3 regions of the Shewanella aestuarii genome follow, and region 1 is predicted to be linked to each of the others. Evidence: predicted binding sites of a transcription regulator. Region 1 holds the regulator's gene; each other region holds the start of a gene.
What was found. The regulator MetJ, encoded in region 1, represses methionine synthesis genes. The targets are predictions, from matches to a motif close to TAGACGTCTAGACGTCTA.

Region 1 (10,588 bases):
CTGCAATAAAAGGGGTGAATGGGGTGTTTTGACGGATATATACAAAGCCAATGCCTTTAGGTGCATACAATTTATGGCCGCTAAATGGCGCGTAATCAATGCTGGTGTGCTCAAGATTGAGCGCCGTTTTACCTAATGCCTGCACGCAATCTACCATCCAAAATGTGCTTAGACTGGCTTGACGTATGGTTTTTTCTAATTGTTTAAGGTCTTGAAATACCCCTGTTTCATTATTGACCGCCATGGTGCATATCATCAGCGACTTGGCAGCATGTTGGGCAATAAATGATAAATCTAAATTACCTAGACTATCTACAGGAATAGCAACGACTTTGGCGTTAATGTCAAGAATGTGATTCCAGTGTTTAAGTGATTCCGGCACGGCTTTATGTTCAGTCGCACCGTAAAGTAAATAATAGTTTTCACCAGTTTGATTATTTGCTTTTAGCTGAGTACGGGCAGCGACTAATGCTGAAATAATCGCAGTTTGTATTCCTTCTGTTGCACCGCTGGTAAAAATGAGTTTACCGTTACCGGCCCCGATGACTTGTTTGGCTTTTTGACGAGTTTGCTCCATTAGGTCTTTGGCTTGTAAGCCTGTGATATGGCTCGAACTTGGGTTACCAAATTGATGTTCCATGGCTTGCAATGCCGCTTGGGCAGCTTGAGGTAATACCTGTGTAGTGGCATTTGCATCTAAGTAAATCAGACTTAAGTTGTTGTTATTCATTGTTTACTAATCCATTTGTTTATTATTGTTGTTATAGGCGAACACTATATTTCTTTTTGTTATAAGTAATTTCGCGTGGTTATAATAGCGGTTTTTTACATGGATTCAACATTTAAAATGTAAGGTTAATCGCGAGACTAGATGTTGGTAATGGCTTAGGTGCCGTGATTTGTGGTGAGACAAGAATATCGAGGATGATAAGTAGGATGATTTTGAATTAAAGAAATATCTTATTCAGGCATATTTCAAAAGCAACAATGTAATTTTTACATCAAGATAGTCGTTCATTAGCATTAATTAATCTGTGTTGAGTGGTTGAAAAATGAACCGCTGCTAAACTTAATTCATACCAATGCGATTAAGCATTAAGTGAATTCTCACTTTCGAGTGTGGGAGGCGACTATGCAAACCCGTGAAATGGCCTTATTAATTCAGGATGCGGTGTTATTGCCAGCGGGAAGGCTTGAAATTCGAGTGGCATTACCTGCTGAGCTGGCAATGGTTGTTATGGTTCTAAAAGGGCAATGTGGCTTAGCGTTTGGTGCGCAAAAGTCCAATGATACTTTGCCCTGTTATGCCACGGTCACCGAATGTGACATCATTGATTTTAATCAACTTGAAGACAATACATTGAGCATTGTACTTGAAGGAAGGCAGCGGCTTAAAGTGTTATCAGCAGCGATGCGAAGTGATGGTATTTGGATAGCGAGAACCTTACCTTGTCAAAATTGGCGTGATGAACCTATTGTGGGGGAATTTGAAATAATCAGTGCTGCATTAGAGCAGTTTTATGAGGTTAATCCCGATTTGCTTGAACTTTATACCCAGGTGCATTTAGAAGATGCGACATGGGTTAGTCAGCGCTGGTTAGAAGTCTTGCCTATGTACAATCGTGATAAATTGTTATTGGTTGAGCAACCTGATTGCCATAAAACCATGGACTTTGTACTGCAATTATTGCGATCCCATGTGGATGTTTAGCATATTCGAGTAAGGTGGATGGGGATAACCTGTTAAACTGACAGCACTTCAAAAATACTGTTATCAATTGTATGTCGTATAAACCTTCTGACACTAAACGAGCCAATGCAGGCTGCGCTACCTCCAAAGACGCTAATGACAAGGTATCCAATCGTTGCGGCGCTATTGCTGCGCAGCCGTCTTTTGTCGTGTTACCTCAACAACAAAACCCACAACATCACACAGTGATGGATTTTCTGATTGCTAAATTTCCGCAGATTGCTGCAAAGGTATGGCTAGATAGAGTCACCAGTGGCAAAGTCCATTGGCTAAATGGTGAGTTGATTTCTGTCTCAACTGCTTATGTGCCTAGTGCTAGAGTTTATTATTATCGTGAAGTGGAAGCGGAAACTCAGGTGCCGTTTTCAGAGGTTATTTTGCATCAAGACGAGCATAAAATGATCGTCTATAAGCCGCATTTTTTACCCGTTACCCCCGGAGGTAATTACGTTAATGAATGTTTAGTGCATCGGCTACGTAAGCGCACGGGGATTGATACCATTGCTCCTGCTCATCGTTTAGATAAAGACACTGCAGGGGTGATGTTAATGACAGTGAATCCTGATACTCGTCATGCGTATCATCAATTATTTGTTGATGGCGCAATTCAAAAGCATTATCAGGCATTAGCGATGTTGACAGCAGATATCTTGAAACAATATCAGCAAGGTCAGCTAAAACTCCCGCATATGTGGACGGTTAAAAATCGTATTGAACCAGCCGATCCCAGTTTTATTATGCAAATCACGCCAGGCGAGGTGAATAGCCATTCACAAATCAGTCTGGTAGCCATTCATAACAATATTGGTTTGTTTGAGCTCAGTCCGATCACGGGCAAAACCCATCAATTACGAGTGCACATGCAAAGCCTTGGTATGCCATTGATTAACGACAGGTTTTATCCTGTGCTTCAGCCCAAAGGGCCTGATAACTTTGCTAAACCATTAAAGTTATTGGCACAGCGATTGCAATTTATTGATCCAATTAGTCAACAGCATAATGATTGGTGCTGTGAAGGGCTTGATTTATCATTAATTTAAATATTTACACTACCTTAACATCCACAGGCAGGCTATATTGAAGATAACTTGCTGGATTTAGGTGGTTTCATGGAACGAATTAAGTATGGTTTAATCTTTTTAATTACGCTGCTTCTGAGCGTTGCATTATTACGTTTTACTGACCATATATTAGCCAAGCAGCTGATTGGTCGTGACGCAGCCATGTTAACCGATAAGTTTGAGCGTTTAATTAAAACAAGTGCTGCACAGTTAAATGCTTTACCTGATATTACATTTGACTCATTTGAGTGTAATGACGAGGTTGAAGCACAGTTAAAGCGTACCGTGTTTGATGCTAGTTTTATTCGTTGGGTAGGAGTAGCCAAAGGGCTAAATATTTATTGTGAGTCTAACGAAGTCATCCGCGAAGTTCACAAAGTAAAACACCATCAAATTAGTGAAACATATAGTTTAGGGGTATTGGAGTCTATAACAGGGCAGCATCTTGAGCTGATACTGATCCGCAATATGGGCGATATTTTTTATGTGGCTAGTTTGATCCCTTTAGAGCCTCGCTATTTTGTGCCCATGAGCTGTGAACACTGTTTAGAATATAAAATATCTTTTGATTCGAGTCCTTTTTTAACATTTGGTTTTGAAAGTTTTGATGGTGATTATTTTATTAGTGAAGAGGTTGTTTTAGCTTCGTCCTATTTTGAAGCAAAGTTTCAGTTATCTGGCAATCGTGAGTTTTATGAGCAATATACCTACTTTTCTTGGTGGATGATTTTACTCATTGCTGGCATTGTTGCCTCCTGGGTGACATATGTAGCAAGTTTATGGTTTAACCATGCTCAATCTATTCATAATCAAATTATTCAAGGGATTAAGCGGTCTGAGTTTATTCCTTTTTATCAACCTATTGTGGACTCCCGCAACCAAAAAGTGATTGGTGCCGAAGTGCTGATGCGTTGGCAACGTCAAGATGGTAGCTTAATGCCACCGAATCAGTTTATTCCCTACGCAGAAGCTAATGGTTTAATCGTGCATATGACCAAGGGGTTGCTCGGGCATGTGTTTAATGATGTAAAACAACTTGCCAGTAAACGAGATGCCTTATTTTTTAGCGTTAATATTGTGCCTGAGCATTTGGATAATGATGATTTGTATCAGATGCTAAAAGGCGTGGTTGAATCAGGTGAATTGCAACAGCATAGTATTTCATTAGAAATTACTGAGCGCTTACCTATAAAAGATTTAGTTGCTGCGCGTAAAATGTTAGATAAGTTTTACGCGATAGGTATTGATTTAAAATTAGATGATGCTGGTACCGGTTACGGTGGTTTTAGCTATGTGCAACATTTAGGGATCAGTACCCTAAAAATTGACAAGATGTTTGTTGATACCATAGGTCGTCAAGACAATTTTAATACTAAAACCATTGAAGCAATTATTTCATTTGCACAAAAATCCAATTTAAATATGATTGCTGAAGGGGTAGAAGATGATAAGCAAGTTGCTTATCTAAGTGAGCAGGGTGTTTATTTTATTCAAGGTTATGTTTACTCAAAACCGCTGCCGGCAAAACAGTTTTTTCATTAATGCTTATAAACACTAAAATATAAAATGCCTTATCAACTTGATAAGGCATTTTTCGTTGCTAGTTGCTAGTTGCTAGTTGCTAGTTGCTAATTGCTAATTGCTAATTGCTAATTGCTAATTGATTGATATTGAACAAGCCTTTCTAATTAGACTGTTTGGTTGAATGACCAAATCTTATTTAGCATGTTTTGGGCCTTGCTTGTTTTTCATTGGGTCACCCTTATAACCAAGCGCTTGCCAATCTAAACGAGTCCCCTTGTTGTGGCAGTCATTACATTGAAGAGCCTGCTCTTTAGGTGAAACCATATGGTTGATGCGCCACCACATTTCAGTTTCAACAAAGTCATGCTCGCCACTGTAACTTAAGCCTTTTTCAATCATGGTGGTGTTCGCTTCCATGCCTAGCTTGGATGCTAAATCCCAATCAAATTTATCCCAATAGCCATTTTCACCAAACACTTTAGGGGTAATTAATATATTCAATTTGGTGTCATATATTTGCTTACCTGTATGTACTTTGAATGGATAAATTTTGGCTTTGCTGTCGTTAATGTTGCCAAGTGGGTAGGCCAATTTGATGGTTTGACTTGGGTCAATTTTATCGCCAGCCATATACGCATCGGCTTTACCATTAAACCAAGCATATTGTGGTGGTACCATTTTTTGCCAAATAAAGCTGCCTTTCTTATTCATAAAGGTTTTTTTGCCATTTTCGTCTTTAACTTCAGCTAATTCTTGGCCAGCGGTAGACCAGTCCCAACGCATTTTTGTCGGTTCATTTTTGGCAAAGAACGGAATGTGGCATGTTTGACAGGCAACCGTTGCTGTATGAGTATTGAGCTTTTTGCTGTCATGTGGCGCACTGTCATGGCAGTTTTCGCAACCGATAGGGTTTTCTCCGCCCGGTGATACGCCCATGGCATTGCCTGATATTTGATGGCTTGCTGTGGTGTGGCAAGTTTGGCATTGAAAATCATTACCGTCGGTATCCATGTGGACATCTGTGTCTTTTTCTGGGTAAGACATAGAAGAGTCGAGATCGCCATGCTTAACCGCATCACCACCACCGCCATAGAAGTGACAAGTGCCGCAATTATCACGCACAGGTTGACCGACATTTTGGGCAACACGGGTTAAGTCAACCTTGGCCATTGGCTCACCCGCACCTGCTGGTTCTTTGATATAGGTTCCGGTAGTGTCGTGACACACTAAACAATCCACCTTGGTCATATCGGTAAAATCAAAACTGTTATCTTTCCAGCCGTAACCTGCGTGGCAGCTAGTGCAGCGTGGTTCATTACCAGCAATTGAGACACAAAAGTTATTAATACTATTCTTTTTGCCACGCATTACGGTGCGATCGGGCAACTCTTGCTTTAATTCCCAAGTCCAATGGGAAGATTTCATAAACTCTTTTGCATGATCTTCATGACATTCAATACATTGCGTGGTGACTTCAGTGCCTTGTGTAAATGGCCCTTTAAGTACTTCTTTATGATCAAATGCTGCGTGAGTGGCGCTACTGGCTAACAGTAACATCCAAGCCATTGATATTTTTTTCATGATTTAAATCCTTACCCTGAGGGGCGAGGCCCCCGGGAAGTGCAATTAAAAGTTAACAGTCAAAGAGGCGTTTACATCGTAAGCGGTATCCACTACAGGCAGCATGGAGTAGGCGGTACCAGCAATGACATCATCCACTTTTTGAGGTGCGCCAACCGGGGTGCCGCTGCCTGTGTATTCAAAGTCGTAATACAAGCCTGCTAACTTGATAAACATTCTTGGGTTGATATCAAAAATGTAATAGGCTTCAGCGACATGGCCTCGAGTAGCTAATTTGCTACCAATGGGGTCATCTTGGGCTTGGGTAAATGGGGTCCAATATTCTGAACCATAGTTGTACTCTAGACCGAATTTACCGCCCGGAGCGGGCATTTGCATCCCGATATAAACGCCGTAACCATCTTTGGTATCCGTATCGACAGTTTCTTTTGGTACCATAATGATTTCAGTACCCGTGCTATTTAGCTCCGCTTCAAACACAGCATCATTTAACATGCCGCCAAATAAACCGGCATTGCCATTAGGTTCTGCACGCGTCCAACCGATAGAAGCAAACCATTTGTAATCATTTTCAGTTTCTCTAGCATAACCTAAGCCACCTAAGAACATGTCACCAATAACACCACTAGGCTGAACACGGGTGACAAAGTTGAAGTTTTCAAACTTTTGCATGTCTTGATACATAGTCGGAGCAAATATTCCCGCTAATTGGGTGGGAAATGCCATGGTGCCCTTGAAGCCATCGTTGATATCTTTAGCGCCAAATAAGGTCATTTGCAGGAAGTTAGTGCCGTCATTAATCACATCAATATTGAAGCCACCTAAGTGGGTATCTTTAGTGATAATGTCGCCAAACATCTCGCCATTACCAAACTGAGACTCAAATCCTTGGCCATAACAAAAACGTACGACTTGGCCTTCAATACCGGTGATTTCACCTAAGTTATAACCCAATGTTGCACCATCAAAATTAAAGTTAACTAAGTGCCCAGATGGCGTGCCGCCGCGCATTTCATTTTCACGATAATGACTCGGTGGGCCATAGGTTGAAGGGCGACGTCCAATAGAGAGGTAAGTATTGCTACCGTTAATATTTTTCCAATCAAAATAAGCGCGCTCTACTCGTAACCAATCGCCACTGGTGTTGCCACTACTGGTGCCATCCATGGTAAATGAGTTCCATGAATCAAATACCTTAACCCCGGTAGAGTCGCCCCAGTTTTTATACATGCTGAGTCGGCCTGCAAAACTGACGTTATCCCATACTTTTGCTTTGAGATCTAAACGTAAGCGAGTGGTGTAAAGTATGTCGTTATCGATATCTTGTTGGGTTTGAGGGGCAAGAACATAGGGCATTACGCCTTGTAACATGCCACTTTGAAATGCCGCAGCTAACTCCGGGTTTGCGGCCATCATTTTACCTAGCGGTGAAGTAGCACTGCTAGGGTCGCCAAACGCACCAGACATGGCTTTAGCGCCAAAATCTGAAAAGTTAACTTTCATTGCTGGATTCCAAGTGACATTTTGAAAGTGCAATGAATGCGCTTTGGTCCGAAAATCACCTGTAATTTGAATTCTATCTAAAGCGGTGTGGCGTTCGGTTTTATCTACCCGCGAATTGAGATCATCAAGTTCTTCGGTAATGTCTGCTAGTTGCTGTTTAAGATCGGCGATTTTTTGGGCGTCGATATCTGCTGTAAAACCAGCCCCGCTAAAAAGCAGTGCATTAGCCACTAATATTGAAATGAGAGTACGCATAATATTGCTCCCTAAAATTTGGTTGTTTTTTGTGCTTTCAACCAAATTTTGATTGTCAGAGTCCCTGAGGCTAAGCCCCAATATTTTTTGATTTCAAGATGTAATCTGTGCCTATTACGACACCTTGTTTAACCCTAAGTGGCTATTAACCGCAGGTTTGTGGCTGATCTGAATCCGCAGCGTGGTCATATAAAAACTGCTGAATATCTTTCAAATCTTTCTCTGATAAGGCTTTAAATACTTCAGGTTTGGCTTTGTGTTGATCGCGTTTGAAAAAGCGATCCCATTGACTCATGGTTTTTGCCATCGGGGTTAACTCTGGTCCTTCTGTGCCGACACTATGACAAGCTTTACATTCTTTTTTATAAAGGTGTTTACCTTTTTTCGGATTGCCACCCTCAGCCGCCATTGCTTGACTACCAAGTGATAAAAACAGAGCCATTGCAATGGCAACTTTTAGATTGATTTTCATTGTTCACATCCTCATCTAGGGTATGGGGTTCACCCCAATTACTTTTAATTTAAAACCGTGTCCTTGTTGTTAAGAATGTTACCTAAAAGTAGGTAGTGTTAATTTGAAGTAGATCAAGTTAATGAGAAAAATCTAATTGATAAAAATTTAATTGAAAAAAATCTAATAGACTGGGTGTGATCAAGCTCATAGGAGATGATTAAGTTTAGTGATAGGCGGATATAGCGAGTATGGCTGTGTTAAATATGGGGCATTTAAGCTAATGCATAGATAGATTTTATGGTTAGCACTAAAGCACTTAATGTGCACAGGATCAGCGTTGCGGTGCGGGTTTTATTTTTATCCACTTTGCCAACAAGCCGCCCTGCAACGAAATAACCCGCAACGACAGAGGGAATTAACATCACAGATAGCCACATATGCTTCCATTCAACCAAGCCGACCAAAACTAAAATAAGCAGTGCAATTACCGAGCTAAAAACAAAATAGGCAGACAATGCCGCCCTAAATTGACTGGCATCTTTACCCGACAATAAAATCGCCAGTGGTGGACCGCCAATCGCCGCAATATTGCCAAAAATACCCGATACCACACCTGCAATAAACAAGGTAAGTCGATTTACCGGCGCTGAAAACTTAAACACACTTAACAAAACCGCGGTAAACACAATGCCAGCGATGGCCAAGCCTAATACCGCTTGCTGGGCGAACAGTAATAATGCGGCGCCTAGAAATCCCCCAGGAATTCGACCGATAAGCGCATATTGCAATCCGTTGAAGGCTAAGTGAGCTCGCTCTCTATATAAGGTCATTAATGAAATAACAAATCCCATCACAATTATCGGTATAGGCACGAGTTGTGGGTCAACAATATACAGGAGTGGACTGGCAACCACGGCTAAGCCAAAACCAATTAAGCTTTGGGTTAATGCACCGCAAAAAATAATCACTGACGCTAAAATCAATGTGGTGGGATCAATAAATGACATAAAATGGAACTCGTTATAAGCGTCTGATTGAGTATGGGTTACAAAACGGAACATACAGAATTAAGAAAGGCGTAAAAACAACATTCCACCAAGATAACTATCCTACACATAGGATAGTTATCTTGGTGGAATGTGATTGAAGAGTTTGGGTAATTCTAATTTGCAGAAATTACTCTAAGTCTTCCCATTCAATACCCATTTGATCCATTAATGCTTTCGCTTCACGCGGGATGCTATCTGGCTCATCTTTTGATAAATCATTATCATCAGGCAATGGTTGACCTGTGTAGGCATGCAAAAATGCTTCACAAAGTAATTCGCTATTTGTCGCGTGGCGCAAATTATTCACTTGGCGACGGGTGCGCTCATCGGTCAATACTTTCAATACTTTTAAAGGAATTGATACGGTGATTTTTTTTACTTGTTCATTCTTCTTGCCGTGCTCGGCATATGGGCTAATATAGTCGCCATTCCACTCAGTCATTAACTCACCCTTTACTATAAATTCGCTGCAGATTTTAAACCCTTACAATCTCTAGTCAAATTATTGCTGTGTTTTAGTGCACATTGCAAATAGATTTCTTGATGTTTAGACGTCTAAACGGCTATTTTTGTTGACCTGAGTAGTTCTGTTAGGTAAATTTAGCCATCTAGACATCTCTTTTGTGTGTTCATCGTGTTAGGAGTCAACCATGACCAAGTCTTGTAAACAACATAACAGTGCTACCGTCGCCGTGCGTCAGGGCATTGAGAGTGACACACAATATGGTGCTGTTGTTCCGCCAATTTATTTATCGACCAATTATTCATTTGATGGCCATAAAAATCCGCGCGAATTTGACTATAGTCGCTCAGGTAATCCTACTCGTTGCATTTTAGGTGAGGCTATTGCCAAGTTAGAGCATGGCGCAACGGGGGTGGTGACTTGCACTGGTATGGCTGCTATTACCCTAGTAACCAGCTTATTAGGTCCAAATGATTTACTTGTTGTTCCGCATGATTGCTATGGTGGCAGTTACCGTTTATTTACCAACTTAGCTAAAAAAGGCCAATTTAAACTGGCGGTGGTCGATCAAACCAACGAACAAGCTTTGGCTGAGGCTATTGCTAGAAAGCCCAAAATGGTCTGGTTAGAAACGCCATCTAACCCACTACTACGTGTTGTCGATATCGCTGAAATCGCTAAAGCGGCTAAACAAGTCGGTGCATTAGTAGCAGTAGACAACACCTTTTTGTCTCCTATTTTGCAACAGCCACTTAATTTAGGCGCAGATATTGTGATTCACTCAACCACTAAATATATCAATGGGCACAGTGATGTTGTCGGTGGTGCTGTGGTGGCAAAAGATGCCGAGTTGGGAGAGCTACTACATTGGTGGTCGAATACTTTAGGGTTAACAGGCTCAGCGTTTGATAGCTATTTAACCTTACGCGGTATTCGTACGCTTGCGGT
Region 2 (10,588 bases), 1.0 Mb from region 1:
ATTGTCTATTGAGCGTCTTCATGCTTCACCAGCCCTTGCGGGTACTAGTCCGCGCGGCTTGAGTTTGTCGCCAGACGGTAAGCGTGTGACTTACCTTGCAGGTCGAGATGATAATCAAAGTTTTTATGATTTATGGCAAATGGAGATCAGCACAGGCAAACGCAGCCGGTTGATCGATGCTGATAAATTGGCCGGCGGCGAGTTATCGGATGAAGAAAAAGCTCGTCGCGAGCGCCAACGCATTTATGGCCAAGGGATTATGGAATACTTTTGGGCTGATGATAGCCAATCGATTTTAATTCCCGCTTCAGGGCAATTGTATTTATACAATGTTAAAGAAGATAGCGTTAGTACATTGCCAATTGGTGATGGCTTTGCCACCGATGCGCGCTTATCACCTAAAGCTAATTTTGTTTCTTTTGTGCGAGATCAAAATCTGTATGTGCTGCATTTAGCCACGGGTAAATTGTCGGCGTTAACCCATGATGGCAAAGGGCCAATAAAAAATGCCATGGCTGAATTTGTTGCTCAAGAAGAAATGGATCGCATGACGGGGTATTGGTGGTCGCCGGATGAATCAAACATTGCTTTTACCCGCATTGAAGAGTCAGGGGTTGAGCTTGTCACTCGTAATGAAATTTATGCTGATGGTATCAAACTGACTGAGCAGCGTTACCCTTATGCGGGTAAACCCAATGTTATCATTGAGCTTGGTGTAGTTAGCTTGGCGACCAAACAAGCCACTTGGATTGATTTAGGGGCTGATAAAGACATTTATTTACCACGGGTAAAATGGCTACCCGATAGCAAGCATTTATCTTACCAGTGGCAAAGTCGCGATCAGCAAGCATTAGATTTACGCATTGTTGATGTAACCCAGCAAAACGTTGCAGAGACGGTTGTGAAAGAGCGCAGCGCTGCATGGATAAATCTGCACCATGATTTGCATTTTTTAAAGCAACAAGCCGCTTTTATTTGGGCGTCCGAGCGAGATGGCTTTAAGCATCTTTATTTATATGATTTACAAGGCAAGCTAATTAAGCAATTAACTCAAGGAGATTGGGTGGTTGACAGCTTGGAATATGTTGATGAAAAACAGGGTTGGGTCTATTTTACGGGGCGTAAAGACAGTGTGGTCGAAAGCCATATTTATCGAGTAAACCTAACCCAAGGTGTCGCCAGTATTGAGCGTATAAGTAGCCGTTCAGGGATGCATAATAGTGTGTTTGCTGACAATGAGCCCGTTTATTTAGATTATTTCAGCAGCTTACAGCAGCCGCCACAAATTAGTTTACATGATGCCACAGGTACTCACTTAGCTTGGGTTGAGCAAAATCTTGTTGATGCAAGCCACCCTTTATATGAGTTTGTTGGTCAATGGCAAATGCCAGAGTTTGGTCATTTATTGGCTGACGATGGTCAACGTTTACAGTATCGATTATTTAAACCCGTTCCGTTTGAAAGCAGTAAGAAATACCCAGTGGTGGTTCGGGTTTATGGCGGCCCCCATGCGCAATTAGTCGTTAATAGCTGGAGTGAGGCGGATTACTTTACTCAATACTTATTGCAACAAGGCTATGCGGTATTCCAATTAGATAATCGTGGCTCTGGCCATCGTGGAACCCAATTTGAACAGGTGATTTATCAAAACATGGGTGATGCTGAAGTGCGTGATCAAAAAGCGGGTGTTGATTATTTACGAAGCCTGCCCTTCATTGATGGTGAGAATGTGGCGATTTATGGCCACAGTTACGGTGGATATATGGCGTTGATGAGCCAGTTTAAAGCACCAGATTACTTTAAGGCAGCCATATCTGGTGCTCCAGTAACTGATTGGCGTTTGTATGATAGCCATTATACCGAGCGCTATATGGGGAATCCTGACACAAATAAACAGGGTTATGATGCAGCAAGTGTTTTACCTTATGTGACGCACTATCAGTCAGGCTTACTGATGTATCACGGCATGGCAGATGACAACGTGTTGTTTGAAAACAGCACTCGCGTCTATAAAGCGCTACAAGATGAAGGCAAGTTGTTTCAGATGATTGATTACCCAGGGTCAAAACATTCTATGCGCGGTGAGAAAGTGCGTAATCATTTGTATAAATCGCTGGCAGCATTTTTGGATAGTCAGTTGAAGTAAGTTATTTAATGTAAGTCATTTGTTGTAGATGCTTTATAATGATGTAGCGCTATTAAGGGTGTCTTTTAGGAGCAACTGTGCCATTAAGTAATGAACTCATTCAAATATGTAATAATTTACCGCAGGATATTGCAATTCTGTCGTTTGATAATCAGGTAGTATTTACCAATTCAAATTGGCTTAAAAGTGCTGATAAATTTGCTGAAAAACATATATTTGCGACTAAAAATGCGGTTTGGCCAAACCCATTACTTAATGACAAGCAGTTGCTTAACTCGTTACGCATTGCGGTTGCTAAAGCACAAACAGAGCAGCGCAGTACGTCTAACATTACCACTGACATTAGCTTATTAGGCTATCAATATCATGTAACATTTTTTATTGGTCCGTTAGTGCTAGCAGGCACTAATGCGACCATCATATCCATTCAAATAACCATGAATTCGCTTTCAGGCGACACCAATCTCGCATTATTAGGTCGTGATGAAGCTGTGTTGCTTAATTCCTTATTAGAAGGCGTTGTTATTCAAGATGCTAATGGTGTCATTACTGCCAATAACTCTGCATCAGAAGAAATTTTAGGCTTAACCAGTCATCAGATGCGAGGCTTAGACAATGCCGATCCTAATTGGGGAACCATTACCGAAGACGGTCAACCTTGTCCTCCAGAAGATCATCCTTCATCGTTAGCCATAAAGCATGGTGTGCCTGTATTAGATTTTACCATGGGAGTGAATAAGGCCGATGGCGGTGTCAGTTGGTTGAAAATTAACTCTCAACCTATTTTTAAGCCGAATGAATCTCGCCCGCATATGTCGGTCACCTCTTTTGTGGATATTACTGAAGAGCGCCAACGACAAAAAAAATTAATCCAAATAAGTAAAAGGCTGCAACTTGCTTTAGATGCAGCTGAAATCGGCATTTGGGAGTATGACATAAGCGCTGAGCGGTTAGTTTGGGATGAAGCCATGTTTAGTATTATTGATGTCAATCCCGCAGATTTTAAAGGTAAATTAAGTGACTTTTCAGATAGGCTTTACCCTGCTGACAAGTTTCGAGTACTAACCGAGTTTAGCAAAGCCTTAAATGAAAGTAATAGTTATATTTCAGAGTTTAGAATTGTAAATTCAGAAAATAAAATTAGGCATATCTATGTAGCTAGCACGGTTATTCAAGGCGCCAAAGGAGAGGGGAATACCTGTATTGGTATAAATCGTGATATTACCGATGAAAAACAAGCTAAGCAACAAATAGAGGCGAGTCGTAATAAGTTACTGAATTTTATTGAGGATTTACCTACCGGTGTCTGTTCAATTGTTGATGGCAAGATCACTCTCAATGTGCAGGCTGAAAAGATCACCGGATACAAAAATAGTCAGTTATCTGATGTAAATGATTTTTGGCAAAAACTGTTTGTTGAGACAAGGGAGGATAAACCTGACTTCTATGCCAGCTTAACTCAGCCCACACATGTTGTTTCATCAACTACCATGAAAATTGTTCGCGGTGATGGGCTGCACAGATGGATTGAATTCAAAGGTTGCCAATTCGATGGTGGTCAAGCTTGGGTAATGATTGATGTTACCGATCAAAAAGAGGCCGAGGCTGAGTTAAAAAAACTGGCTTACTTTGACCCGCTTACTCATCTACCCAATAGGACTGCAGTTGAACATAACTTGATAGGCGCTATTGCCAGAGCAAAACGGCACGCTGCCAAGCTGGGGGTTTTAGTCATTGATGTCGATTCATTTAAAAACGTCAATGACACTTATGGACATCCCGTCGGAGATCAATTACTGGTACAAGTCGCGCAAAGATTAAGAGAAAGATTACGAGATAGTGACTTTATTGGTCGTATGGGTGGCGATGAATTTATGGTGATTATTGAAGATGTTACCGATCAGGAACATCTTACATTTTTGACTACAGAACTACTAAATTGCTTCTCGTATCCGTTAGAGTTAATTGGCCCTGTGAATCTGTTTTTAAATACTAAAATCAGCATTGGTGCGAGTATTTTTCCTGAGCATGGCGAAGATGAAGTCACCCTGTTTAAAAATGCTGACACCGCACTCTATAAAGCGAAATCACTAGGAAAAAACCGAGTACAAATTTATTTAGAAGAGTTCACCTTGGCGCTAAAATCTAAACTGACTTTAGAGCAACGTATTGAATCCGCAATTGATAATAATGACTTTTCACTTTACTTCCAGCCTATTGTTAATTGTCAAACTAATCAGATTGAAAGCGTTGAAAGCTTAATACGCTGGTTTAATTCAGAATTAGGCACTATTCCACCGGACCAATTTATTCCAGCAGCCGAGGTGAGTGGACAAATTATTAAGCTAGGCCGATGGGTCATTACCGTTGCTTGCGAGGCATTTGTTAGTTGGCAAAAACGTGGTATCAATTTGGATTATATCGCTGTCAACCTATCGCCTTTACAGTTTAATGATGAGGGCTTTATTGATGATATTCGTCATATATTGAATGAAACCGGCATTAATCCTAATAAACTGGTGTTAGAAATAACCGAGGGGTGTTGGTTCATAATCATTCGCTAACCAAAGATACCTTGTTAAAACTTAAAGGGCTTGGTATTCGCTTAGCGATTGACGACTTTGGTACCGGGTATTCTTCTTTAGCCTATTTAAAATATTTTAATGTTGATTTTTTAAAGGTTGACCGTAGTTTTGTAAAAGATATTCCTGACGATCTTGCTGATGTGCAGATCACAGCGGCCATTATTTCTATGGCTAATAACCTGAATTTGAAAGTGGTGGCAGAAGGGGTTGAAACGGCTGAGCAGTTAACATTTCTGCAAGATAATCATTGCCATACATATCAAGGTTACTTTAAAAGCCCTGCGATATCGAGTGATGATTTTGTGACCTTGTTTATGGCACAAACTGAATAAGTCATGACGGATACTGCATGTCATCAGTTGTATTGCATGTGCTCAATTAACAAGCGACTGAGCCAAAGTAAATGCGAATTGCATTTTTAGCTCAGTCGCCATGGTTAAATTTAATCGCGAACGATTATTCGTTTAATCTACTAACGAGTAAGGCAAAGCCATAACCGATAAGCTAGATTGCTCATCTTCCGCAATGCGCAATGTGGCATCTGCTTGAGTGTCATTAGCCAAAACCGCAGTTAACAACACTTGCTCGCCTTGTTGAACAAACTCAATAATATTTCCAGCTTTGCGATAACCTTCTTCAAGGGCGATTTCAATACTGGAATTCGCTGTTAAGTTTTGATGGGTATTACCCGATAAAATATACAGTGCACGTTTGTTACCACCACGGTACTTCATACGGGCGATGGTTTCTTGTCCCATGTAGCAGCCTTTGGTAAAGCTTATTCCATTAATAGCTTGAACGTTACACATTTGCGGCACATATTGGCCTGCATGTTGTACTTGAATATTAGGGTAACCCGCTATAATTTCTAGCGCTTGCCATGCAGTGGCATCAAATAGTGTATGGTTTTCACATAGTGTGGTTGCTTTATCATGGGTTAGCATAGCAATGTAACGCTCGCCATCTTTAATGATTGCACCGCCATCCACCAGGGTGAGTTGAGCATCAATTGAACCAAATTGTTGCTCAACAAACGCCTTAGCATCCATACCTGCAATACCGATTAGCAGCCAGTTGGCGCTAGCATTTTCAAGCTCAGCTTTACTAAATACTGCATATTTTTTTAATTGGGCTAAATCTGATTCAATGTTGTTGGCGGGCATCAACATAAATAAGCTGTCATGAATGGCAAAGGCCCGAAAACTGGCAAGCATTTTACCTTTAGCATCACAATGTGCCCCCCAACGCCACTGGTTTGCTTCAAGAGAGGTGATGTCTGTGGTGACTTGACCGTGGATAAAGCTTCGGCCCTGCTCTCCTGTGACTTCAATCAGTCCGAAATGGGACAAGCTGGCTAGCATTAATGAGGGCGTTTCTTGGGTTATTTTCCAATTGGGTTGGCTAACTGAAAGGCTCATAAGGTTTCCTGTTATACAGCAAAATATTGCAAGCAGTGTAACGGAAGCTCAGGGGAAGCGGCAATAAAAAACGGCTATCTAAATAGCCGTTTTATGGACGTCAGTTAAAACATTGACTAAAACAACACCCGGGCACGAATGGTGCCTTCAATTTGTTTTAGTTCATCTAAGGCTTCTTGAGCTTGATCTGAATCCACTTCCATTACCACGTAACCAATTTCTGCGGTTGTTTGTAGATATTGAGCCGCAATGTTAATGCCTTTTTCAGAAAACGCTTGGTTAATTTTAATCAACACACCAGGACGGTTTTGGTGAATATGCAGCAGGCGTGATGCCCCCGCATGAGGCGCAAGCGACACTTCAGGGAAGTTAACCGCTGAAAGCGTTGAACCATTGTCTGAATATTTGGCCAGTTTACCTGCCACTTCAATGCCAATGTTTTCTTGTGCTTCTGCTGTACTGCCACCAATGTGCGGTGTCAGTATGACATTGTCCAAACCACGTAATGGGCTTACAAATTCATCATCATTTGATTTAGGCTCAACAGGGAATACGTCCACTGCTGCACCAGCTATATGGCCTGATTTTATGGCTTGCGCTAATGCATCAATATCGACAACCGTGCCACGAGAGGCGTTAATGAAGAAACCGCCTTGGCGCATTTTGCTAAATTCAGCTTCAGCAAACATGTCTTTGGTTGAAGGGGTTTCTGGCACATGCAAACTCACAACATCCGCATTTGCTAATAACTCGTTCAGTGAATGCACTTGTGATGCGTTTCCTAACGGCAATTTATCTTCAATATCGAAAAAGATAACCCGCATACCTAAGGTTTCAGCCAAAATACCTAGCTGAGTGCCAATGTGGCCGTAACCCACAACGCCGAGTGTTTTACCGCGCGCTTCCACACTACCATTGGCACTTTTTAACCAACCGCCACGGTGACATTGTGCATTACGTTGTGGAATACCACGCAATAACATAATGATTTCACCAAGCACTAATTCAGCCACACTGCGAGTGTTTGAAAATGGTGCGTTAAACACCGGGATCCCTAGCTTTTCTGCTGCAGATAGATCAACCTGGTTGGTGCCGATACAAAAACAGCCTATGGCGACCAGTTTTTCAGCATGGTTTAAAACCTGTGCCGTTAACTGTGTACGTGAACGCAACCCAACAAAATGTGCGTCTTTAATCGACTCGAGCAATTGGTCTTCACCTAGCGAAGCTTTGTGATACTCAATGTTGCTATAGCCTGCTCTTTCAAACACATCAACTGCACTTTGGTGGACGCCCTCCAACAGCAGGATTTTGATCTTATCCTTGTCAAGCGAGTGTTTCGCCATGATATGGGTACCCTCTAATGATTATATTGCTGATTTAGTACCTAGTTAATTTGAGTACTTATGCTTATGATATCAATGCGATTAGGATTGATATGAATTTTGCGACTTCCAACGCAGTGTCAAAGTAGCACTTTTTTTGCTGCTTGTGGAGGGCTAGATGGCTAAAGTTAATATTCTCATTCTAGAACAATATCGAATAAGAGGGATTTACATTGCATAATATAGTTATATGGATAGTGTGTTTTATTGCGGTTTTAGTGTGGTCGGTTAGTGATCCTAAAGATATGTTCACCTGGTGGCTAGAAGCGCTTCCTGCTTTGATCGCGCTACCTATTTTGTTTTTTACTCGTAAACGTTTTCCACTCACAACCCTCTCTTATGTATTAATCTTGATTCATTGCATTGTGTTAATGGTTGGTGCTCGTTACACCTATGCTGAAGTGCCATTATTTGACTGGTTAGCGCAAGTCATGGGAAGTGAGCGTAACAACTACGATAAAGTGGGCCACTTTGTACAAGGTTTTGTGCCGGTTATGTTGGCAAGAGAAGTGATGCTTCGCAATGGGGTACTGCAAATAGGCGCTTGGTGTCAATTTTTATGCGTCTGTTTTGTTCTCGCTTTTTCAGCATTTTATGAGTTAATTGAATGGTGGGTCGCTGCTGCTACGGGTGAAGATGCGGAAGCCTTTTTAGGTACTCAAGGTTACGTTTGGGATACGCAATCAGATATGTTTTTAGCGTTAATTGGCGGGATATGTGGTTTGTTAATGTTAACGGGTTTACAGAATAGGCAAATCAGTCATCTTCAGTAATAAGATGGCCTAGTTAGTCGGGAGTATGTTTATCCTCTCGAGAGATATAAAATAGTACTTTTGACTGACAGCCCGGCGATGAGATTAGTAAATTAATACTAAGCGTTTGTCTCATTTGATTATCTTTTTGTTTATTCTAGGCTTTTGCAGTGCTTTATGGTTTAAAGTGCGACTAGAATCAACACACAATTTAAGTATAAAATGAATTTCAGGATGATTTTCAGTGCTAGGCCAATGAGGCCTGTAATGATGTTGTTGCGAAAAATGTGCAATAACAAAAAGTAATTACTTGAACGTAATTAAACTTTTCAGGGAGAAAAGTGATGAGTTCGAATATGTATGAGTTGGTGTTTTTGCACCAATTATCAGCCCCTTGTAATTTAGCTATTCTTGCTGAATCGATAGGTTTTAAAACGCGTATCATTAAGCATGTCGAAGCGTTAGCGTTCGAAAATCAGTCGAACTGCTTTTATTTTATCGCCCCAAAAGGCGCAGCAATTGACAGCAAAGGCGTTCCGCTTTTAGCGGCACGAATGGCTAATGACGTTCCCGTTGCATTATATCAAGTAGAGCGAGGCTCGTTAGACCAAGAGGCTGCGTTGTTGTTAGGTATTCGTGGCATTCTGTTTACTGATCAGCGCATGGACTTAATGTTAACAGGCTTACGTAAGATGGTTTCAGATGAGCTTTGGTATGACAGACCGCTGATCAGCAAAATTTTTCGCCGTCTAGTACAGCATCAAGAACATCATAATCAAATTCCTGAAGACAAAGCTGCAATCATGCAAATGCTCACTGGTCGTGAGCGCACTGTGATTAAGTTGGTTTCCAGTGGCGCAAGAAATAAAGAAATTGCTCACCGCCTTTGTATTAGTGAGCATACGGTAAAGGCGCATATCTCTTCTATTTTTCGAAAAACCCAATCACGTAATCGTGTTGAGTTACTGCGTTGGGCGCAAACTTATCAACGTCATTTAGAATTAGTGAACTAACTAACAAAAAATATTGAAACTAAGAGGCGCAATTTTGCTCCTCTTTTTTTGTTTCATCTCACTTTTAGTCAAAGTACACTAAATGAAATTTTTAACTGGATGTAATAAATGAGTATTTGGTTTAAAAAGGTCAGCTTAGAAGATTGTCATCGTTTAGATGCTGGATTGCACGGTAAGGGCACCTTAATGCAAACATTAGGCATTAAAATTACTGAGATCGGTGACGATTATATGAAGGCGACCATGCCAGCAGAACCGAGTGTGCATAATCCGCTGGGTATTGTTCACGGTGGTGCCAATGTAGCTCTAGCTGAAACAGTTGCCAGTTATGCGGCTAATTTTGTGGTGGATTTCACAGAGTATTACTGTGTTGGTCAAGAAATTAATGCCAACCATTTAAAAGCGTCGCGTAATGGTTTGTTGACCGCTACGGCTAAACCCGTTCATCTGGGTAAGCGCAGTTCAGTTTGGGAAATACTAATCCATAATAGCGCTAATGATTTGTGCTGCATCTCAAGGATGACAGCAGCGGTTGTTAAGCGATAAGCTACAATTACCCGATGACTAAATAGAAATTGGAAATGATATGGATAGTGCAACTATTTGGGAATGGGTGGGCTATTTAGCCTCTGTGGTGGTTGCCATTTCGCTGATGATGGCAGACATTAAAAAGCTGCGCTGGTGGAACTTAATTGGCGCTGCTTTGTTTGTTGCCTACGGTTTGGCGATTGCGGCGATCCCAGTAGCCCTAGTCAATTTCTTCATTGTATTGATCGATGCTTATTATTTAGTGAAGTTATATCGAGAACCGCAAATTCCCCATCTACAGAATAATAAGCGATTTATTAATTGTATTAAGCCAATTTTTACTTTGGCTTAATACAAGATTGCTTTTTAGGCTGCTCTTGCTTCTTGCTTCTTGCTTCTTGCTTCTTGCTTCTTGCTTCTTGCTTCTTGCTAATTGGTTTTGTCGATTATCCCTATTCACTTTAATCGCTTATATTAATTTATTTTGCAGGGTATTATCTGTTTATCCGATTACGACCGCCAAGGTGAATATGATGGCAACCGTTTTTGACCTAATTGAACAATGGTTATTAGCAGAATAATGTAGAGGCAGATTAATATGAACAATTCAAATTACTTAACAAGTCAAAGTGGCGCACCGATAGCAGACGATCAAAACTCATTGTCAGCTGGTGAGCGTGGCCCCTTATTACTACAAGATTGGCATTTGATTGAGAAGCTAGCGCATTTTAATCGTGAGCGAATTCCTGAACGCATAGTGC
Region 3 (10,588 bases), 470 kb from region 1:
TAATAATCACATGCTGCATGGCTGGACGGTTTTTAAGTGCCGTTAACACGCGTTCTAACTCAATATAATGGTAACTCACCATATAGGTTAGCTCGTCTAACAACACTAAGTTAACGGACTCATCTTTTAGCAGCTTTTCAGCTTCAAGCCATGCTTCCATGGCGGCCTCAGTGTCTTTTGCTTTATCTTGGGTCTCCCACGTAAAACCTGTACCCATTACGTGAAACTCAACCCCAGCACCTTCCAATAAATTGCGCTCACCACATGCCCAAGTGCCTTTAATAAATTGCACCACGGCAGCTTTATGACCATGACCAACAGCACGCGCAACTGAGCCAAAACCTGATGTCGACTTACCTTTACCGTTGCCTGTCAGTACCAGCAAAATGCCCTTTTCTTCCTGAGCTGCGGCAATTTTAGCATCAACGCCTTGCTTTACTTTTTGCTGACGCGCTTTATGGCGTTGGGCCTTTTGATCGACTTGGTTGTCGTTTTCATTTGTGTCACGGCTCATGCAATCACTCCTGTTAATTTATCGACATCAAGATGTGCTTCCAACACATCCGCTAGACGATTTAATTGCTGTTCTCGAATTTGGTTGATATCAATTAGGTCGGCTTGTTCAAGGCCTGCCCACTGTAAAATTAATTGGCAGGCATCAGGTTGATCAAACAAACCATGAATATAAGTACCAAAAATTTGATTATCGGCGCTGATTTGACCATCGGATTTAGGGGCAAATGAGGCTGTTGTTAACTCAATGGGCGTGGCTAAACCGCTAAGGGTTGAGGTTGATTGACCACAGTGGATCTCATAACCACAGAAGCTTGCTTGCTGGCCATTTAAATGTAAGTAACCACTTACTTGAGTTAATGTTTTATGTTCCATTAGCTCAGTGGTGATAGCCAATAAACCTAAACCTTGTTCGCATCCTGCGGTATCTTCAATGCCTTGCGGGTCATTAATGTGCTGACCAAGCATTTGATAGCCGCCGCATATACCAATCACTTTGCCGCCATAACGTAAGTGTTTACTAACCAGTTTATCCCAGCCCAGTTGGCGCATAAACGCTAAATCGGCGCGCACATTTTTACTACCGGGTAAAATGATTAAATCGGCTTGAATCACACTTTGTAAAGGATTGTCGGCTAACGACAAATAACTAAACTCAATCTGGGGATGTAATCTAAGTGGATCAAAGTCTGTGTGATTGCTGATCCGCGGAAACACCAACACCAATACTTTTAGCTTGGTACGCTCAGCGCTATTTACAGGTGAGCTTGTCACACTGTTTGACTGTGGAATTAACGCATCTTCAGCATCTAAATGTAAGTCATGTAAATAAGGTAATACCCCTAGTACGGGTTTTTGGGTGTGGTTTTCAAGCCAGTCAATGCCTGATTGCAGTAAGCTTATATCACCGCGAAAACGGTTAATAACAAAGCCTTTGACCCGTGCTTGCTCGGTTTCACTTAGCAAGGCTAATGTGCCAACCAGATGGGCAAAAACCCCGCCTTTATCAATATCAGCAATAATGATCACTGGGCAATTGGCGACTTCAGCAAAGCCCATATTAGCAATATCGCCTTGGCGTAAATTGATTTCAGCAGGGCTACCGGCCCCTTCTATCAGTACCAATTGGTATTGTGCGGTTAAACGCTGATATGACTGCATCACAGCCGTTAATGCATGCGCTTTATAACCACGACTTTGCGGGCCAAAAAAAGCGTTTGCTTCTAGTGTGGTTAACGCTTTACCGTGAATAATGACCTGTGCCCCTGTGTCGGAGCTAGGTTTAAGCAGTACTGGATTAAAATCAGTGTGGGGTGCTAAATAACAGGCCGTGGCTTGCAGCGCTTGAGCACGACCAATTTCGCCACCATCAAGAGTTACCGCACTATTTAGCGCCATATTTTGTGGTTTAAATGGTGCAACCTTTACGCCTTTACGGGCAAATAAACGGCATAACCCCGCCACTAAGGTACTTTTTCCGGCATCTGATGTGGTGCCTTGCACCATTAACGCCCCTTGAATTTGGCTATCAGCGGCTTTCATGATGGTTTACTCGACTTAAGTGACAAAGGTAATCCGGCAACCACTAAGCTGACATCATCGGCAATGGTGGCAATGGCTTGATTTAGCCAACCAGCCTCATCGACAAATTCTCTGCTTAGCTCACCAAGCGGCACAATGCCTGATCCCACTTCATTACTGACTAAGATAATATCCGCTTGCAACTTAGGTAACAGACTCAATAATTGCTGTTTTTCAGCTAACCAAGACCTGTTCAGCGCTGCACATTGATTTGAATCGCCTTGCTCACAGGCGAATAAATGATTGGTGATATATAAGGTTAAACAGTCAACTAAGATAATTTGATTAGGCTTATCAATTTGCTTCAGGGTTGCTGCCAGTGCCAACGGGGCTTCAATGGTGTGCCATTTCACGTTACTGGTAATTCGGTCTTGCTGATGCCGCTGAATACGGCGCTGCATTTCATCATCACCGGCGGTTGCCGTGGCAATATAAATTGCCGATAAGTCTTCATCAACAAGCCTTTCAGCCACCCGTTGCTCAGCGTAGCGACTTTTGCCGCTTCTCGCGCCACCTAACACCAAATGCAGCATTAACTTAAGCCAACAGCAAGAATAACCAGATAACAGACAAGTTCTGATATTTGCTGTGCCGCTCCTAAGGTATCGCCAGTGTAACCGCCGATTTGACGTCTAAAAAAGTTGGCCAGTAAAAAGCGGACACACCATAAAATAATAAATAAGCTAAAAGCCACCACACCATTAAGCCACAGCAATACAAACAACCCTGACGCCAATAAAATAAACAAGTCATTTAAGGATTGCTGCTCGGCTAACGGTTTTGATTTCGCGCTGTCATCATCACGCACATATTGTTCACTAAAAATCAGGCTGCTGGCCAATACACGGCTTAAGGTATTAGCCACCACTAAACCAGTCACTGCGGCCATCGGACTAAAAAGGGCTAGCTCTACCAACAATTGCCATTTCAGTAGCAAAGCGAGGCCAATGGCTAACGCGCCATAACTGCCAAGGCGAGAATCTTTCATTATTTTCAGCTTGTCTGCAACACTCCAGCCACCACCAAAACCATCGGCAGTGTCAGCCAAGCCGTCTTCATGAAAACCACCGGTCAGCAATACGCCAACGACCATGGCCAATAATACCGCCACACTGGCCGGTAAAATTAGTTGTGCCAACCAGAAGATTGCGCCAGTAATAACGCCAATTAACAGTCCCACCACGCCAAAATAGCGGCTGGATTTATTCAGTTTTTCAGCATCAACTGTTACCCATGACGGGATAGGTAAGCGGGTAAAAAAGCTCAGTGCCACAAAAAAAAGAGTTAATTGGCGCAAGCCTAGGTATTTAGTCGACATAAGTTCCTTTAATGACAATTACACTACGTTTTTAACACCAGCACTGTCAAAGCTGGCCATCTCATTATAAAAATTGACTGCCCCTTGAATTAACGGCAGTGCTAATGCTGCACCGGTTCCTTCACCTAAACGTAAGCCGAGTGACAACAAGGGCGTGGCATTTAAATGAGTCAACATCAGTTTATGTCCTTGCTCATCTGACTGATGCGCAAAAATCAAATAATCACTTACCGCAGGGTGAAGTTTCACTGCCACTAATGCAGCGGCGCTCGCAATAAAGCCATCAATCACGACTAGCATTTTACGCTCAGCCGCGGCCAAAATAGCCCCTGTCATTTGCACAATTTCAAAGCCGCCCAAATGAGCTAACACATGCACTGGCGACACCAGCTTACTGCGATGCATTTTTAAGGCTTCATTGATTAATGCCTTTTTAAGCTCGAAGGTTTTGTCATCTACGCCAGTGCCACGCCCCACACATTTTTGTACATCTAAATCTAATAAGGACGCCATAATCGCTGCGGCCGACGAGCTATTACCTATGCCCATTTCACCTATGGCAATTAAATTACAGCCAGATAACGCATGACGCTCAACCACTTCTGCAGCGGCTTCAAAGCCTTTTCTAACATGTTCTAGGGTCATTGCGGGGGCTAAATGTATGGCCTCGGTGCCATTACCTAAACGATGTTCAGTCACCCCTTTTGCCCCTAGAGGCGCCAACATACCGCAATCAATCACTTCAAGGTTAAAACCCATTTGGCGACAAAATACATTAACGGCCGCACCACCTTGAACAAAATTAGCCACCATTTGGCGGGTAACTTCACTGGGCGCTATCGATACCCCATATTGTGCAATGCCGTGATCAGCAGCAAACACCAATAATCCCGGCTGTTTTATATGTAATTGGCTGATATTAGGATCACGACTTAACTGCACTTGAGCGACTTTTTTTGCCAAACCTTCAAGTTGGCCTAATGCCCCTTTAGGTTTGGTTTTTTGATCAATTTTACTTTGAATTTGTTCATCAAATCGATGCGTTACAGGATCAACGGCAAACATAGTGACTCCATGCCTTTTGGCAACTACTTATAAATAACACCAACTAGGTCATCATTAACGACGATGACGCAAAATAAACAAGAAAAAAACACTGCCAATGGCAGCGGTAATTATGCCAACAGGTAACTCTTGATTACCCAAAACACAGCGGGCAATCACATCAATCCACACCATAAAAATTCCGCCCACAAGCGCGGTAATAACCATTGGCTGACGGCCGGGCAATAATAAGCGCACACAATGGGGGATCATCAATCCCACAAAGCCAATGCCACCACAGCTAGCAACTAACACCGCAGTGATCAATGAGCATAACAACAGCATATTTAAACGAAGCTTCGCCACATTTACCCCTAAGGTATGGGCGGCTTCATCCCCCGCTTGCAACGCCACAATTTGTCGCTTTAGGGCTAAAATAATGACCAAGCTAAAAAGTACAACCAATACGGGTAACACAACCCCAGACCAACTGGCTTTAGCAAAGCTGCCTAGGGTCCAAAACAGAACTGACGCGGCAGCCTGTGGGCTAGAAAAATACAACAACAAACTGGTTAATGCGCCAAACATAAATGAGGTAGCCACCCCAGATAACAGCATGCGTTCAACCTGACTGACCCGCCCTAAACCCGATAAACTCAGCACCACTAAAACCGATAAACTCGCCCCTAAAAATGCACCAATAGGCAGGAGTAAATTTTGCCAGTTCCACCAGCTAGCAATTGCAGCAGCCTGTAATAATGATGAATCAACAACACCCGCAAACAAGCCTGTATCAGCTAAAACTGAAAACACCACCACAGCGCCAAAAGAAGCCCCTGAACTGATACCAAATAAATATGGATCAGCCAACGGATTACGGGTGACAATTTGTAACACGCTACCTGCAATCGCCAGTCCAGCGCCTGCCACAAACGCCAATACTATGCGAGGAAAACGTAGTTCAAAGATGATTCGCTCAACAATACTTCCCCCCAAAGTGCCACTGGTTGATGGATCTTGCGTGGGGGTGAGTTCTGACTTAAATAGGCTATTAACAAGAAGGTGAACCACATCACTAAAATGAATATTGGCAGCCCCAAAACTTGCCGCAGCCATAGGGGTGAGTAAGGTCACAAGGATTAAGCAAAATAGCAACAGCTGATAACGAACTTGGTGTTTACTCTGACTCATGTGGGCTCGCTATTTTACTGGTACTGTTGCCAATGGCGCGCTGATAACCATAATAGTAACTAATCAGTGGCTTACCATGTTGTGGATGCTCGGTTACTTCACAGCACACCTCAAACACTTGACCAATTTGCGCCTCAGTTAACACCTCTGATGGGGAACCTTTAGCAACAAGCTGGCCTTTATTAAGCAGTAATAAGCTGTCACACATGGCACTGGCTAAATTAAGATCGTGAATTGAAGCAATTACGGTAATACCTAAGCTTTTGACTAATTCAAGAATTTGAATTTGATAACGAATATCTAAATGATTGGTTGGCTCATCTAAAATAAGTAACTTAGGCCGCTGAACAATCGCTCTGGCAATTAACGCCCGTTGTTTTTCGCCACCTGATAATTGCCCATATTGTAAAAAGGCTTTATCAGCTAAGCCCACTTTCAGCAATGCCTGCTCAACTAACTGAATATCATGAGTCGTTTGACCATCAAACAGACCTTTGTGTGGTGTTAATCCCATTGCAACTAATTGGGTGGTATTCATATCAAAAAATGGGGGAGTATCTTGTTGCACCACCGCCACTTGGGTTGCAAATTTCTTGGCAGAATAGCGACAGATATTATCGCCAAATAAGGCAATCTCACCACAAGTTGGGCGAATAAAGCGGTAAAGACAGCGCAGCAAACTTGATTTACCAGCGCCATTAGGGCCAATAATCCCCAGCATTTGCCCTTGGGGTAGCTCAAATTCAATACCCGATAAAATATCGATATCATCAACGCGCCAAGCTAATTGACTAACGGACAAAGCAGCGGCTGTCATAAATGACGCCTAGAAAGATGAGGGGCGGCACTTGCTTGGCAAGTACGGCAAATTAATAACTTCATATACGCTCCACTGAGTGTTCCCGCTCAGGCGTTAAAAATGAAAGTGATAAGCTGGTATCTGACTTTTTAAATGCGCTTATTAAAGGTGAATAAACACATATAAATCACAGTTGCGGGTACAGTTCGGGCTTGCCCGATTCCCAATACCTATCACCTATAAAATAGGGGTTAATGCTGGCCTATTTTGGCGCTTAGCGTCGGCCAATTCAATCTAAAACTGATGTCATCAAGTGAAACGAGTGGTTTATCATCTATATAAGCGTCAACACTAACGAGTGCACCATAGGGTATAGCAAGCTGGCTATACAATGTCGCCGATTTCCTCATATCTAAAATTAACCCGATAACAGTGCGGATCACCCCGCCATGGGTAACTACTAAGCTGCTTGCGTGTGATTGATCCTCACACCTTTTAGTAAGACTCAGCTGTTGCAGAATAAATAAGAGTACTTGCTCAACCCGCTGAGTAAACAATGCCAATGGCTCTGCATTGTTTGGCGTGTTATCTGCATCCCAAGGATTAGCGTAATAAGCACTTACCTGCCCGCCATATTGCTGATACAGGTGCTGCCATAACTCACCATCCCAGTCACCAAAATCAATTTCTTGTAAATCGGCTAATGTCGATATGGGCAAAGCATGCTGTTTTGCGATATCGTCACTCCATAGTTGGCAGCGCTGTAATGGCGACGTAAATACACAATCAGGCAGTTTGGGCAGACTATTAAAAGCTTGATTCATTTGAGCTTCCCCCTCAAATGATAAAGCAACATCGGTTCGACCTCGCACTATGTCACCGCCTTCACAATGGCCATGACGCAAGAAAACCATTTGAAGATGTTTCATTTAATTTAGCCTTGCCCTGTTAGTCACAACTCACGTATTATGGACGTCTATACGTATAAATGTCCAAAATATTTTTTATCTTGGCAATTTTAGATGGCAGCCCGCCAATCAAGGTAAAGTCAATTTGGCAAAAAATCGCTTTGCACGCAATTTGGCGGCATTGCCCTGCATTAAAAAGGTATTCGGTTATGGCGAAGACGACTCATTACAGTCAAACATATCAGCAGCTTAGTGCTCTTCTCAAACAGCGCATTGTTATTCTTGATGGCGCAATGGGCACCATGATCCAAGACTACAAATTGGAAGAAGCCGATTACCGTGGTGAGCGCTTTAAAGATTGGCATTGCGATGTCAAAGGCAACAACGATTTATTGGTGTTATCACAGCCACACATTATCAAGCAAATTCATCGAGAATACTTGCTGGCCGGTGCCGACATTATTGAAACTAACACCTTTAATGCCACCACAATTGCCATGGCCGACTATGACATGCAGTCGTTATCGGCTGAAATTAACCTTGAAGGCGCCAGAGTCGCCCGCCAAGCTGCCGATGAAATAGCCGAACAAACGGGCCAACCACGCTATGTTGCCGGGGTACTTGGTCCAACCAATCGTACCTGCTCTATCAGCCCAGATGTGAACGATCCTGGTTATCGCAACATTCATTTTGATGACCTAGTGGCTGCTTACATTGAATCCACCAGCGCATTAATTGAAGGCGGTGCAGATATCATTATGGTTGAAACCATTTTTGATACCTTAAATGCCAAAGCCGCTTTATTTGCCATCGAAACCGTGTTTGACAACATTGGCGAACGCCTGCCAGTGATGATTTCGGGCACCATTACCGACGCTTCTGGGCGCACCTTAACAGGCCAAACGACTGAAGCATTTTACAACTCTTTACGCCACATTAAACCATTATCAATCGGCCTAAACTGTGCATTAGGCCCAAAAGAACTGCGCCCTTACGTCGAAGAATTATCTCGCATTGCTGAATGTCATGTATCAGCACACCCCAATGCAGGCCTGCCGAATGAATTTGGCGGTTATGATGAAACGCCAGAAGAAATGGCCGAGGTCATTGTCGACTGGGCAGCGGAAGGCATGCTAAATATTGTTGGCGGTTGTTGTGGAAGCACACCAGCACATATCAGCGCGATTCGCGATGCCGTTATCACCCACGCACCTCGCAGTATTCCTGACATCCCTGTAGCTTGTCGTTTATCAGGACTTGAACCACTAACCATCGATGGTAACTCGCTATTTGTGAATGTTGGCGAGCGCGCTAACGTCACAGGCTCGGCAAAGTTTTTACGCTTAATTAAAGAAGAAAAGTTTGAAGAAGCCTTAGATGTGGTGCGTGAGCAAGTAGAAAACGGCGCACAAATTATCGACGTCAACATGGATGAAGGCATGCTTGATGGCGCAGCGTCGATGACCAAGTTTTTAAACTTGATCGCCTCAGAGCCGGATATTTCCCGAGTACCGATTATGATCGACTCTTCAAAGTGGGAAGTGATAGAAGCTGGGCTAAAATGCGTACAAGGCAAGTCCATCGTAAACTCTATTTCGATGAAAGAAGGCGAACAAGCCTTTATTGAACAAGCCACCTTAGTGAAACGTTATGGCGCAGCAGCCATTGTGATGGCCTTTGACGAAGACGGCCAAGCCGATACCCGCCAACGTAAAACCGAAATTTGTACCCGTGCTTATCGCTTGTTAGTCGATGTCGTTGGTTTTCCGCCAGAAGATATCATCTTCGACCCAAATATTTTTGCCATCGCTACCGGTATTGACGAGCACGACAATTATGCGGTCGACTTTATTGAATCCATTAAAGACATAAAAGCCACCTTGCCTTATGCGATGATTTCAGGTGGCGTATCTAATGTGTCGTTCTCATTTAGAGGCAACAACCCAGTACGAGAAGCCATACACGCGGTATTTTTATATCATGCGATTCAAGCCGGTATGGACATGGGCATAGTTAACGCCGGGCAGTTAGCCATTTATGATGACATTGACCCAGAGTTAAAAGAGAAAGTTGAAAACGTGGTACTTAACCTGCCATGTCCAGTTGCAGATTCAAACAATACCGAACAACTACTCGATATTGCCGAAAAATATCGTGGTGATGGCCAGCAAGTCGCTAAAAAGGAAGATTTAGCATGGCGTAGCCTGTCCGTTAATGAGCGTTTATCCCATGCGCTTGTCAAAGGGATCACCGAATTTATTGACCAAGATACCGAAGAAGCACGCCAACAAGCCGTTCGCCCGTTAGATGTCATTGAAGGGCCATTAATGGATGGCATGAATGTAGTGGGCGACTTATTTGGCTCAGGCAAAATGTTCTTACCGCAAGTGGTGAAATCAGCAAGGGTAATGAAAAAAGCCGTGGCTTATTTAAACCCTTATATTGAAGCAGAAAAAGTGGAAGGCCAATCAAACGGTAAAATTTTAATGGTGACCGTTAAAGGTGATGTACACGATATCGGCAAAAACATTGTGGGTGTTGTACTTGCCTGTAATGGTTTTGAAGTGTTCGATCTTGGCGTTATGGTGTCGGTTGAGAAGATTCTTGCCGCCGTAAAAGAGCACAATATTGATATTATTGGTATGTCTGGGCTTATCACCCCAAGCCTTGATGAAATGGTGCATAACGTGAAAACCTTCCAACGTGAAGGGTTAACCATTCCAGCCATTATTGGCGGTGCCACCTGCTCTAAAATTCATACCGCAGTAAAAATTGCCCCACATTACCCCCATGGTGCGATTTACATCGCTGACGCCTCGCGCGCAGTGCCCATGGTGAGCAAATTAGTTAGCAATGAAACGCGCCAAGCAACCATTGATGCAACTTACGCTGAATACGACATCATGAGAGAAAAACGCCTGTCGCAAACCAAGCGTAAAACCATTGTTTCAATTGAAGCGGCTCGAGAAAACCGTTGCCAACATGACTGGCAAAACTACACCCCATTCACGCCCAACGTACTTGGTCGTCAGGTGTTTGATGATTACCCATTGACGGATTTAGTTGAACGAATTGACTGGACACCGTTTTTCAGAAGCTGGGAATTACATGGTCATTTTCCAGAAATTTTAGATGATAAAGTTGTCGGTGAAGAAGCCCGTAAGCTGTATGCCGATGGTAAAGCCATGCTAGAAACCATTATCAAAGAGAAATGGTTAACTGCCAAAGCTGTTA

Region 2: the regulator MetJ is predicted to act here: its motif matches at 7,642-7,659, upstream of serA (phosphoglycerate dehydrogenase).
Region 3: the regulator MetJ is predicted to act here: its motif matches at 7,416-7,433, upstream of metH (methionine synthase).

Annotation. Positions count from the first base shown of each region.
Region 1 covers NZ_CP050313.1:3,576,677-3,587,264, reverse strand. The annotation lists gene HBH39_RS15640 (aminotransferase class V-fold PLP-dependent enzyme) at 1-730, opposite strand, end outside; gene HBH39_RS15635 (LON peptidase substrate-binding domain-containing protein) at 1,133-1,711, shown strand; gene HBH39_RS15630 (pseudouridine synthase) at 1,783-2,790, shown strand; gene HBH39_RS15625 (EAL domain-containing protein) at 2,860-4,353, shown strand; gene HBH39_RS15620 (tetrathionate reductase family octaheme c-type cytochrome) at 4,528-5,901, opposite strand; gene HBH39_RS15615 (DUF3373 family protein) at 5,962-7,674, opposite strand; gene HBH39_RS15610 (c-type cytochrome) at 7,820-8,146, opposite strand; gene HBH39_RS15605 (sulfite exporter TauE/SafE family protein) at 8,401-9,135, opposite strand; gene metJ (met regulon transcriptional regulator MetJ) at 9,305-9,619, opposite strand; gene metB (cystathionine gamma-synthase) at 9,828-10,588, shown strand, end outside.
Region 2 covers NZ_CP050313.1:561,180-571,767, forward strand. The annotation lists gene HBH39_RS02665 (S9 family peptidase) at 1-2,146, shown strand, start outside; gene HBH39_RS02670 (bifunctional diguanylate cyclase/phosphodiesterase) at 2,224-4,710, shown strand; gene HBH39_RS19940 (EAL domain-containing protein) at 4,689-5,063, shown strand; gene ygfZ (tRNA-modifying protein YgfZ) at 5,196-6,149, opposite strand; gene serA (phosphoglycerate dehydrogenase) at 6,266-7,495, opposite strand; gene HBH39_RS02690 (DUF2238 domain-containing protein) at 7,708-8,307, shown strand; gene HBH39_RS02695 (helix-turn-helix transcriptional regulator) at 8,631-9,299, shown strand; gene HBH39_RS02700 (PaaI family thioesterase) at 9,408-9,845, shown strand; gene HBH39_RS02705 (YgjV family protein) at 9,886-10,179, shown strand; gene katB (catalase KatB) at 10,426-10,588, shown strand, end outside.
Region 3 covers NZ_CP050313.1:3,108,770-3,119,357, forward strand. The annotation lists gene cobO (cob(I)yrinic acid a,c-diamide adenosyltransferase) at 1-514, opposite strand, end outside; gene HBH39_RS13675 (cobyric acid synthase) at 511-2,055, opposite strand; gene cobU (bifunctional adenosylcobinamide kinase/adenosylcobinamide-phosphate guanylyltransferase) at 2,052-2,627, opposite strand; gene HBH39_RS13685 (adenosylcobinamide-GDP ribazoletransferase) at 2,627-3,412, opposite strand; gene cobT (nicotinate-nucleotide--dimethylbenzimidazole phosphoribosyltransferase) at 3,431-4,477, opposite strand; gene HBH39_RS13695 (FecCD family ABC transporter permease) at 4,532-5,647, opposite strand; gene HBH39_RS13700 (ABC transporter ATP-binding protein) at 5,634-6,464, opposite strand; cobalamin riboswitch at 6,562-6,695, opposite strand; gene HBH39_RS13705 (histidine phosphatase family protein) at 6,698-7,375, opposite strand; gene metH (methionine synthase) at 7,564-10,588, shown strand, end outside.